2 regions of the Uniformispora flossi genome follow, and region 2 is predicted to be linked to the other one. Evidence: riboswitches for the same ligand, from Rfam matches in the RefSeq annotation. Region 2 holds a riboswitch; the other holds the start of a gene.
What was found. Region 2 has a riboswitch for glycine ahead of gcvP (aminomethyl-transferring glycine dehydrogenase). Riboswitches for the same ligand answer to the same signal wherever they lie in the genome.
Positions count from the first base shown of each region.

Region 1: linked by a shared signal. The riboswitch ahead of gcvT (glycine cleavage system aminomethyltransferase GcvT) and the one ahead of gcvP (aminomethyl-transferring glycine dehydrogenase) in region 2 are both predicted to bind glycine.

Region 1 is NZ_JBMULZ010000010.1:129,950-135,530, forward strand. It holds gene glyA (serine hydroxymethyltransferase) at 1-581, opposite strand, end outside; gene gcvH (glycine cleavage system protein GcvH) at 608-991, opposite strand; gene gcvT (glycine cleavage system aminomethyltransferase GcvT) at 1,138-2,271, opposite strand; glycine riboswitch at 2,705-2,820, opposite strand; gene ACPA54_RS22410 (OsmC family peroxiredoxin) at 2,992-3,423, shown strand; gene ACPA54_RS22415 (enhanced serine sensitivity protein SseB C-terminal domain-containing protein) at 3,551-4,264, shown strand; gene ACPA54_RS22420 (enhanced serine sensitivity protein SseB C-terminal domain-containing protein) at 4,322-5,020, shown strand; gene ACPA54_RS22425 (hypothetical protein) at 5,084-5,557, shown strand; gene ACPA54_RS22430 (DUF885 family protein) at 5,573-5,581, opposite strand, start outside.
Region 2 is NZ_JBMULZ010000019.1:41,632-47,212, forward strand. It holds gene gcvP (aminomethyl-transferring glycine dehydrogenase) at 1-2,766, opposite strand, end outside; glycine riboswitch at 2,909-3,041, opposite strand; glycine riboswitch at 3,044-3,137, opposite strand; gene ACPA54_RS31455 (DEDDh family exonuclease) at 3,306-5,384, shown strand; gene ACPA54_RS31460 (DNA polymerase IV) at 5,520-5,581, opposite strand, start outside.

The DNA.
Region 1 (5,581 bases), on a different contig from region 2:
CCGACCTCGTCCGCGATCCGGCGGAACGCCGCGAAGTCGAGCTGCCGCGGGTACGCCGACCAGCCCGCGACGATCATCTTCGGGCGGTGCTCCTTGGCGAGGCGCTCGACCTCGCCCATGTCCACCAGTCCGGCCTCGTCGACCTTGTAGGAGACGACGTTGTACTGCTTGCCGGAGAAGTTGAGCTTCATCCCGTGCGTCAGGTGGCCGCCGTTGGCCAGGTCCAGGCCCAGCACGGTGTCGCCGGTCTGCAGCAGACCGAAGTACACCGCGGCGTTCGCCTGCGCGCCGGAGTGCGGCTGCACGTTCGCGGCCTCGGCGCCGAACAGCGCCTTGAGCCGCTCGATGGCGAGGTTCTCGACGACGTCGACGTACTCGCAGCCGCCGTAGTAGCGGCGCCCGGGGTACCCCTCGGCGTACTTGTTGGTCAGTACGGAGCCCTGGGCCTCGAGGACCGCGACGGGCGCGAAGTTCTCGGAGGCGATCATTTCCAGGGTCGACTGCTGGCGGTGCAGCTCGTCGGCGACGGCGGCGGCGACCTCAGGGTCCACCTCGGCCAGGGGACGGTCCAGGATCGTCACGGTGGGTCAGCTCCTCGATCGGGTGCTCAGGCGCCGGTGAAGGCGATGTACTCGTCGGCGGACAGCAGCGCGTCGGACTTCTCCGCCGGGGTGTCCAGGCGCACCTTGATCAGCCAGCCGTCGCCGTACGGGTCGGAGTTGACCAGTTCGGGTTCGTCGACGACCGCCGTGTTGACCTCGACGACCTCGCCGTCGGCGGGGGCGAAGATGTCGCTCACCGACTTCGTCGACTCCAGTTCACCACAGGGCTCGCCCGCGGTGACCCGCGTGCCGACCTCGGGAAGCTGGACGAAGACCACGTCGCCGAGGGCGTTGGCCGCGAACTCCGAGATGCCGATGACGGCCGGGTCGCCGTCCGTCGTCAGCCACTCGTGGTCCTTGCTGTAGAGCAGGTGCTGGGGTGCGCTCACAGGTCCATTCTCCATTCCGGGAGGGCGGCGCCGATCCTCAGGGGATTTCGTGCCGGTTTGCGGGGTTTCGCAGCGGGGGTTCCGCTGGCTCTTGCTGCGGGTCTTGCTGCGGGTCGTGCGCGGGCCGCCGGGACGGGCGGCCCGGGTCAGGCGCGCTTGTAGAACGGCAGGGCGACCACGTCGACGGGCTCGGCGGTGCCGCGGACGTCGACGGCCAGGCGGGTGCCCGGCTCGGTGCGGTCGACGGGCACGTACGCCATCGCGATCGGCGCGCCCAGCGTCGGCGACGGCGCGCCGGAGGTGATCTCGCCGATCGGCTCCTTGGTGTCCGGGTCGAGCACCGCGTATCCGGCGCGCGGCACGCGGCGGCCGACGGCGCGCAGGCCGACGAGGGCCGCGGCCGGGCCGGCCTGCTCGCGCGCGGCGAGCGCGTCGCGGCCGACGAAGTCCTCCGGCTTGTCGAGGCGCACGACGCGGCCGAGGCCGGCTTCGTACGGGGTGCGCGCGGTGGACAGCTCGTGCCCGTACAGCGGCATGCCGGCCTCCAGGCGCAGCGTGTCGCGGCACGACAGGCCCGCGGGGATGAGGCCGTGCGGAACGCCGGCCTCGGCGAGCGCGGTCCACAGGCGCTCGGCGTCGGCGGGGGCACAGAACAGTTCGAAGCCGTCCTCGCCGGTGTAGCCCGTGCGGGCGAGCAGCACGTCCACGCCGGCGACGGTGGCGCGGTCGGCGGCGTAGTACTTGACCGCGTCGAGGTCGAGGCCGGTGAGCGGGGCGAGGATCGCGACGGCGTGCGGGCCCTGCACGGCGAGCAGCGCGTAGTCCTCCGACCGGTCGGCCACGGCGGCGTCGAAGCCGGCCGCGCGGGCGACGAGTTCGGCGGCGACCACGTTGGCGTTGGAGGCGTTGGCGACGACCAGGAACTCCGTGTCGCCGGTGCGGTAGACGATCAGGTCGTCGAGGATGCCGCCGTCGGCGTCGCAGATCATCGTGTAGCGGGCGCGGTCGACGCCGATCTTGGACACGTAGCCGACCAGCGCGTGGTCGAGTGCGCGAGCCGCCTCGGGGCCGGTGACCGCGATCTCGCCCATGTGCGTGAGGTCGAACAGGCCGGCGGCTTCGCGGACCGCCCGGTGCTCGGCCGACTCGCTGCCGTAGCGCAGCGGCATCCGCCACCCGGCGAAGTCGGTCATGGTGGCGCCGAGCGCGTCGTGCACCGCGTCGAGCGGCGTACGGCGCTCGCGGGGTGCCTCGGCGGCGGGGGAGGGGCTGGACGTCATCGGCTGGACTCCTCGCGGGTGGGGCCGGCGGCTGGGGCCGAAGGGAACCTGATCGCCATGATTTCGTGCGGATTGTCGCGATGTCGCGCGCACACGCGCCGGGCAGGCGGTGCGGCGGCGCGCGATCGGCGGCCCGCCGGCACGCAAAGCAGCGCGGCAGCCCGCACGACAGGCGCGACGGCGGGCGGGACAAAAGACGGCGCGAGCGGCGGCGCAGGCGGCGGGCACAACAGGCGGTCCGGCAAGGGGGCTCCCTGGGCGTCGCGCGGCACGCCGGACAAGCCGGGCACGCAGCACGGGGCTGGTGGGTCGCCTCCCCCTCTGTCATGGACCTGAGAGCTTCACGCGCGGGCCCGAGCGGAGTCGGGCGGACCGCGGCTTGCACCGTGGGTGAGCCCCGCCGGGCGTGCGCGGGACTGCTTTCCAGAGTCGCCTCACCCGCACGGTACTTGGGGCCTGAGAGTTTCCGGGGAGGAATTGCTCCTTCGGCGCCCCGGGACGCTCGGCCGGAAGGCCGCGCGGCGTCGGGGGCTCTCCCGCATGGGGTCGAGGGCCGGTGTGAAGTTGTGGGCGCATGCTATCGGTCCCGCCCGGGGATGCCGCGGGCGTGTCGGAGGTTTCTCCGATCGGCACCCGCGGCTTCCGTTGCTAGCGTGGGCGCGACCAGGCCGGATACCGCGGCCGACCGGAGACGCACGCACCGCACAGAGAGGCTTGCCCGTGGCGACCACGCGCACCGCGACCACTGACTGGAAGGGCCCGCTCATCGGCGGCTCGGGGACCGTTTCGCTCGACTCCTCGGGCGTGGGGACCTACGAGGTGTCCTGGCCGTCCCGCGCGGAGGCGGCGAACGGCAAGACCAGCCCCGAGGAACTCATCGCGGCCGCCCACTCGTCCTGCTACTCGATGGCGCTCTCGCACGCCCTCGCGGGCCGCGGGACGCCGCCCGACTCGCTGGAGACCCGGGCGGACGTGACCTTCCAGCCCGGCGAGGGCATCACCGGCATCGTGCTGTCGGTCAAGGCACACGTGCCGGGTATCAGCACCGAGGACTTCGCGGCGGTTGCGGCGGACGCCAAGGAGAACTGCCCGGTGAGCAAGGCGCTCAAGGCCGGCGTGCCGATCTCGCTGCAGGCCGAACTCCTCGGCTGAGCGGCAGACGCACGCGACGGCGGGGACCGGAAGGTCCCCGCCGTTCGCATGTCCGCGGCCGCCGCCCCGCCGCCTCGGCCCCGCCACGCCCTAGGCTGGCCGCAGATCATCAATTGGAGGTGGCCCGGTGGCGTTCCCCGCGAACCATGTCGAGCAGTGCCTGGCCGCGGCCCTGCACGATCCGGCGCGGACCGGCGAGCTGCTGGCGGTGCTCGCGGACGCCGAGGTCTGGGTGCCGCTGCCCGCGGGCGGCAGCCCGCAGGACACCGAACTCACGCTGCCCACCACGGAAATCGACGGCCTGCCGTACGTGCCCGTGTTCAGCTCCGAGGAGCAGCTGCGCCGCGCCGCGGGCCTGATGCCGTTCACCGTCGCCCCGGTCCGCGAGTTCGCCCGCGGCCTGCCGCCGCACGTCGGCATGGCGGTCAACCCGGGCGGCGAGGTCGGCATCCCGATACCGCCGCAGGGCGTCCTGGAGCTGTCCCGCCCGCCGGGCGCCGGGGCGATGGGCGCCCGCGTGACGCTGGCCGAGCCGGAGCCCGCCGAGGAGCCGTACGTCTTCCTCGCCGCGGCCGCCGAGGAGTTCGCCGTGACCCCGGTCGTGCTCACCGCCAGGCGCGCCCTCGGCGTCGTCGAATCCGACGCCCCGTGTCTGTTCGTCGGCGTCGAACTCGACCGCTGGCAGGAGGAGGACCGCCGTGCCACCGTGGCCGCGCTGGAGCGCGCCGTGGCCCGCGCCGGATCCCCGTGGCCGGTCAACCTCGTGCTCATCGATCTCGCCCAAGACCCCATCGGCGACTGGATGCTGGACGCGGTCCGCCCGTTCTACGAACGCCCTTGACGCCTGTCGGCACATACGATGGTTGCCTTCGTCACGCACCGCACGGGGAGGACACCGGTGGCGTTTCCCGCCAACGAGGTCGAGCACGCGATGCGGCAGGTCGCGCCGCAGGGATACGAAGCCTACGAAGTCCTGCTCCAGGCCCTGGACCGGGGCCACGTCTGGATGCTGCTCTGGCAGGGACAGCCCGGCAGCCCGGACGCGCAGTACGGGAACATGGAGGTCCACGGCTCGCACTACGCCCCGGCCTTCACCTCCGAGGAGCAGCTCCGGGAGAGCCGCTGGGACCGCGGGTGGGAGGTGCACGCGGTCAAGGAGATCGGCGCGACGCTGTACCCGGACCGGTGGGGCATCTGGCTCGACCCGCACATGCAGGGCGGCGGGATCGGCATCCCGTTCCTCGACCTGCGGCGCATCGTCACCGGCCTGGACCGCACCCTGCCCGGACCCCTGCGGGTCGGCGAACCCAGCGTGCAGGACCCGGCGTTCTGGTCGATGGTGGCCGCCGAGCTGGCGGGCAGCGGCGTGGTCCGCGCGGCGCACCGCGCCTACGTCGAACCGTCCGTCGGGGCGCCCCGCGTCGTCCTCGGCATCCGCACCGCGGACGCCGACCCGGCGACCACCGACCGCGTCCACGCCGCCGTCGCCCGGGCCTCCGCGGCGATGCCCGGCGGCCCGCTGTCGTGGGTGCCGCTCGACGACCCGTACGACCCGGTCGCGGGCTGGCTCCGCGACCACACGCGGTCGTTCGTCTGAGGCCAACCCGGACGATGGGCCCCGGCCTTCCGGCCGCGCGCCCGGTCTGCCACAGTGCCCGCCATGCATGAGATACGCATGGTGCTGTCGCTCGGGCAGCGCTGGGCCCTGCTGGTCCCGGGCGCGGTGATCACCGCGGTGGGCATCGCCATGATCACCTTCGACGTGTCCCGTTTCGGGCTCGGCGCCGGGCCGGTGCTCCTCTTCATGGGCTTCTACTCGGCGAGGTTCGCGACCGTGCTCACGCCGCACGGCCTCACCCTGAAGGCGTTCACCACGCGGCACTTCGCGTGGGGGGAGATCGCCGCCGTCGAAGCCAAGAACACCTTCGGCACCTGGTACGTGCGCCTCACCCTGACGAGCGGCCGCCGGGTGCGCCTGCGTGTCCCGCTGGACGGCCCGGGGCAGCGCGACCCGGACTTCCACGCCAAGGTCGCCACGATCTGGCACTGGCGGGAGGCCGGGGTCGCCGCGGCACAGCAGGCCTATCTGCAGGCCTACCCGCAACAGCCGACGCCGCCCCGGCCCCACGCCTGACGATTCGGCCGGGCTTCAGCCGCG
Region 2 (5,581 bases):
GCCGTACGCCCCGTCGATGCGCCGCACCGGCGGCCAGTACTTGCCGGCCGGCGTCATGCCGCCCGGGAACGCGCCTTCTTCCCGCCCGTAGGCGTGCTCCCACGTGTCCGCCGCGACCATGGCCGCGGTGTGCGGGGCGTTGACCAGCGGGTTGTCGTCCGCGGGCAGCTCACCGGCGCCGACCCGGTCGATCTCCGCCTTTATGGCGATCATGGCGTCGCAGAACCGGTCGATCTCGTGCAGGTTCTCGCTCTCGGTCGGCTCGATCATGAGCGTCCCGGGCACCGGGAAGGACATCGTCGGCGCGTGGAAGCCGTAGTCGACGAGCCGTTTGGCGACGTCGTCCACGGTCACCCCGGTGGCCTTGGTGATCCCCCGCAGGTCGACGATGCACTCGTGCGCGACCAGGTCCGCGGGCCCCGTGTAGAGCACCGGGAAGTGCGGCGCGAGGCGCTTGGCGATGTAGTTGGCACTCAGCACCGCAACCTGGGTGGCGCGCTTCAGGCCGTCCGGGCCCATCAGGCGGATGTACGTCCACGAGATCGGCAGGATCGCCGCCGACCCCCACGGCGCCGCGGAGATCGGCCCCACGCCGGTCGCCGGGCCCGCGGTCGGCTGCAGCGGATGGTTCGGCAGGTACGCCGCGAGGTGCTCGCGGACCGCCACCGGGCCGACGCCCGGACCGCCGCCGCCGTGCGGGATGCAGAAGGTCTTGTGCAGGTTCAGGTGCGACACGTCGGCACCGAACGCGCCGGGCTTCGCCAGGCCGACCAGCGCGTTCAGGTTCGCGCCGTCCACGTACACCTGGCCGCCCGCGTCGTGCACGAGCGCGCACACGTCGCCGATGTGCTCCTCGAACACGCCGTGCGTGGACGGGTAGGTGACCATGAGCACCGCGAGGCTGTCCCGGTGCGCCTCGATCTTGGCCTTGAGGTCGTCGAGGTCGACGTCGCCGTTCTCCCCGGTGCCGACCACCACGACGCGCATCCCGGCCATCACGGCGCTCGCCGCGTTGGTGCCGTGCGCCGACGACGGGATCAGGCACACGTCGCGCCCGGTGTCGCCGTTGGCGCGGTGGTAGGCGCGCACCGCGAGCAGCCCGGCCAGTTCGCCCTGCGACCCGGCGTTCGGCTGGATGGAGACCTTGTCGTAGCCGGTGACCGCGACCAGCGCGTCCTCGAGGCCGTGGATCAACTCCAGGTAACCGGCGGCCTGGTCGGCGGGTGCGAAGGGGTGGATCTGCGCGAACTCGGGCCAGGTGATCGGCTCCATCTCGCTCGTCCCATTGAGCTTCATGGTGCACGAGCCGAGCGGGATCATGCCGCGGTCGAGCGCGTAGTCCTTGTCGGCGAGGCTGCGCAGGTAGCGCAGCATGTCCGTCTCCGAGCGGTGCGCGTGGAAGACCGGGTGGGCCAGGTAGTCGTCGGTGCGCAGCAGCCCCTCGGGCAGCGCGTCCGGGGTGGCCTCGTCCAGCGCCGCGACGTCCTGCCCGGCGACGCCGAAGGCGCGCCACACGGCGGCGAGGTCCTCGCGGGTGGTGGTCTCGTCGCAGCTGATCGACACGTGGTCGTCGTCGGCCTGGTACACGTTGACGCCTTCGCCGCGCGCCGACTCGCGCACCGCGGCCGCCCGGCCCGGGACCCGGACGTGCACGGTGTCGAAGAACGCGCCGTGCGCGACCTCGACCCCGCCCGCGCGCAGCCCGGCGGCCAGCACCGCCGCGTACCGGTGGGTGCGGCGGGCGATCGCGGCGAGGCCCTCGGGGCCGTGGTAGACGGCGTACATGCCGGCCATGACGGCGAGCAGCACCTGCGCGGTGCAGATGTTGCTGGTCGCCTTCTCGCGGCGGATGTGCTGCTCGCGGGTCTGGAGCGCGAGGCGGTAGGCCTGGTCGCCCGCGGCGTCGACGGAGACGCCCACGAGGCGGCCGGGCAGCGAACGGGCGAGCTTGTCGCGGACCGCCATGTAGCCGGCGTGCGGGCCGCCGAAGCCCATCGGCACCCCGAACCGCTGCGTGGTGCCGACGGCGATGTCGGCGTCCATGCTGCCGGGCGAGGCGAGCAGGGTGAGCGCGAGCAGGTCGGCGGCGACCGCGACGAGCGCGCCGCGGCCGTGCGCGTCCGCGATCAGTGGCGCGAGGTCGCGCACCCGGCCGTCGGCACCCGGGTACTGGAGCAGCGCACCGAAGAACTCGCCCTCGGGCAGTCCCGCGGAGGTGTCCGCGACGACGACGTCGATGCCGAGCGCCTCGGCACGCGTCCGCACCACGGCGATCGTCTGCGGCAGACACGCCGCGTCCACGACGAACACGTTGCTCTTGGCCCGTCCGGCACGGCGCGCGAGCGTCATGGCCTCGGCGGCGGCGGTGCCTTCGTCGAGCAGCGACGCGCCCGAGACCGGGAGGCCGGTGAGGTCGGCGACCATCGTCTGGAAGTTCAGCAGCGCTTCCAGGCGGCCCTGCGAGATCTCCGGCTGGTACGGGGTGTAGGCCGTGTACCAGGCCGGGTTCTCCAGCACGTTGCGGGTGATGACCGGCGGCGTGTGGGTGCCGTAGTAGCCGAGGCCGATCATCGGCCGCAGCACGGTGTTGCGCGACGCGAGGGCGCGGAGCTGCTCGTGCACGTCGGCCTCGGAGACCGCGGCGGGCAGGTCGAGCGCCTCAAGGGTGCGGATGGCGCCGGGGACGGCGGCGTCGGTCAGCTCGTCGAGCGAGCCGTAGCCGACGTGCGCCAGCATCTTGGCCTGCTCGTCGGCATCCGGGCCGATGTGCCGGGCGGTGAACGGCGACGCGGCCTCGAGCGCGGCGAGGCTGCCGGGACCGGACGCGTGGTGCGATGACGACGAGCTCACGTGGAGGCCTCCAGTGTCGCGGAGGAGACCGCGCGGGTCGCGCGACCTCTCTGCCTCCCCCTCTGTCATCGATACCTGAGAGCTTCACCCGAGCGCCGCAGAAACGCGGAACGGGCTTTCACCGTCGGTGAGCCCCGGCCGCACTCCGCCGGAAAACCGGCGGAACCCGAACGGGACTGCTTTCCAGAGTGCCCATGGCCACGCGGTACGGGTGCCTGAGAGATTCCGGGGAGGGGTTGCTCCTTCGGCGCCCGGATCGGTGTCCGGGACTCTCCCGCGCGACTGTTGGTGCGCCCTCAACGCTACCAGTGCGCCGCCGACGGATAGGCGGAAGATCACCCCGGGACCTGCGGAAACGAGGTCTACGCGGGTAGTGCGACCGGTCGGCCCGCCACCCCCACGGGTTTCCCGGTTTCCCAACCGCCCGTCCAGCCCCGCGGGTACGGTGGGTGGCCGTGCTCGCCGACCTTCCCTCCAGCCCCGCCGGTCCCGCTCCGGCCTGGCCCGCCGCCTACCCGCGTGACTTCGCCGTCGTGGACGTCGAGACGACCGGCCTGACCGTCCGCGACCGCGTCGTATCCGTCGCCGTCCTGCTGCTCGACGCCGGCGGCACGGTGACCGGCCGCTGGTCGACCCTCGTCGACCCGCGACGCGACCCGGGCCCGACCCACATCCACGGCCTGACCCGCGAGGCTCTCACCGGACAGCCGCTGTTCGCGGCGATCGCCGACGACCTCGCCGAACTCCTCGAAGACCGCGTCCTGGTCGCCCACAACGCCGCCTTCGACTGGAAGATGCTCGCCGCCGAATACGGCCTGCTCGGCCGTGACATGCCGACCACGGCCCGGCTGTGCACACTGACCCTCGCCAAACGCCTCGACCTGCCGCTGCCCGACTGGCGTCTGGCCAGCCTCGCCGCGTACTACCAAGTGCGGCAGTTCCGCGCGCACGACGCCGAGGACGACGCCCGGGTGCTCGCCGAGGTGTTCCGCCCCGCGCTGCACGAGGCCGCACGGCGCGACCTGCCGCTGCCGGTGACGACACCCGACCGGCGGAGCGCGGCACGCGTACCGGCGCAGCGCCGTGCCCCGAAAGCGGCGTGCGCGTACGCCAACCCGGGGCCGCTGCGCGACGGCGTGCTGGTGCAGGGCATGCGGGTGGCGTTCACCGGCGACACGCGGGTCCCCCGCGAGGAGCTGGAGGCCCGCGCGACGGCCGCGGGGCTGCACGTGACCGGAAGCGTCAGCGGAAAAACGTCCCTGCTGGTCACCAACGACACGGACACCGGGACGGGCAAGAACCGCGCCGCGCGCGAGCGGGGCGTTCCGGTCGTCGACGAGGCGGCGTTCGTGGCGATGCTGGCGGGGGTGCGCGAAGGCGCACGGGTCGGGGGCGCAGTTCCGGACGGTGCGGGACGGGCCACCGGCTCGGAGGCGCCGAGCACGGCCGCGCCCACGGCTGCCGGGGAAGCCACTGCCGAAGAGGCTTTCGCCGGGACCGCACCGGGCGAGACCGCCGCCGGCGCCGCCGCGGCGGCCGGGGGCTTGGCCGGGGGCTTGGTCAGGGGCTCGGTCGAGGGCTCGGCCGAGGGCTCGGGAAGCGCCGCCGGTGGGCGACCGGACGCGCCCGCCCCCACGCCCGACGCTCCCCCGCACACCCCGCCGGCGGCGCCCGCCGAGCAGGGCTCCGACGCCGCTTCGCCCGCCGCTCGCGCGCGGCGCCCCGGTCCCGCCAACGTCCTGATCCTGCACGGGCGCGACGAGCACGGCGAGGGCGGCCGGGTGCGGGCGCTCGTCGTGGAGCGCGGGCATCGGCTGCGGGTCAACCTGACGCCCACGGTCGACGTCGTCCTCGTCCTGCCGGGTGCCGCGGCCGATCCGCGGACCGCGCGGGCGGCGGCGCTGGGCATTCCGTGCCTCGCCGTCGACGCGTGGCAGGCCCAGTCCGCGTCGCCGGAAGCGGAAGCGGAAGCGGAAGCCCACGGCGTGACCGATCCGGCCGCCTGCCGCGAGCTGCCGCGCGGTGGCGCGCACGACCTGCCCGGCGGTGCCACCCCCGGTGTCTGGACGCTGCACGCGTCGTGGCGGTGGGACTGCGGCGACGGCGAGGTGGATGTCGTCGCGTTCGTCCTCGGGGCCGACGAGAAGGTCCGCGGCGACGACGACTTCGTATTCTGGAACCACCTGTCGACCGACGACGGCACCGTGTCGCTCGACGTCATGGGCCCGGCCGAACAAGGCATCACCGTCGATCTCGACCGCCTCGGCCCCGCGGTGGCGCGCATCGCCGTCGCGGCGGTGCTCGACGGCGGGAGCACGTTCGACGCGGTGGGGGCGATCGAGGTCCAGACGGCCCCGCACCAGGCGGCCGCGCACACGCACTCGGTCCTCGACGCCGCGACCACCGAGCGCGTCCTGCTCCTCGGCGAGTTCTACCGGCGCGGCACCGGATGGCGGTTCCGCGCCCAGGGCCAGGGCTACGAATTCGATGCGATCGCGCTGGCGCGGTCCTACGGGGTCGACGTCGAGGAGTAGCAGTCAGGGGCCGCGCCGGTCGATCGCGCGCATCGCCGACGGTCGACCGGCCGGGTCCGGTCACGCCCCGGCAAGCACCCGCATCCCCGCCGGTATGCGCCCTGCCCCCGTCGCACCGGCACGGGCCGCGACCGCTCACCCTTCCGCCGTCGGCGGCTCCCCCTCCCCCTCCGCCACCAGCGGCAGCGGCGCCGATG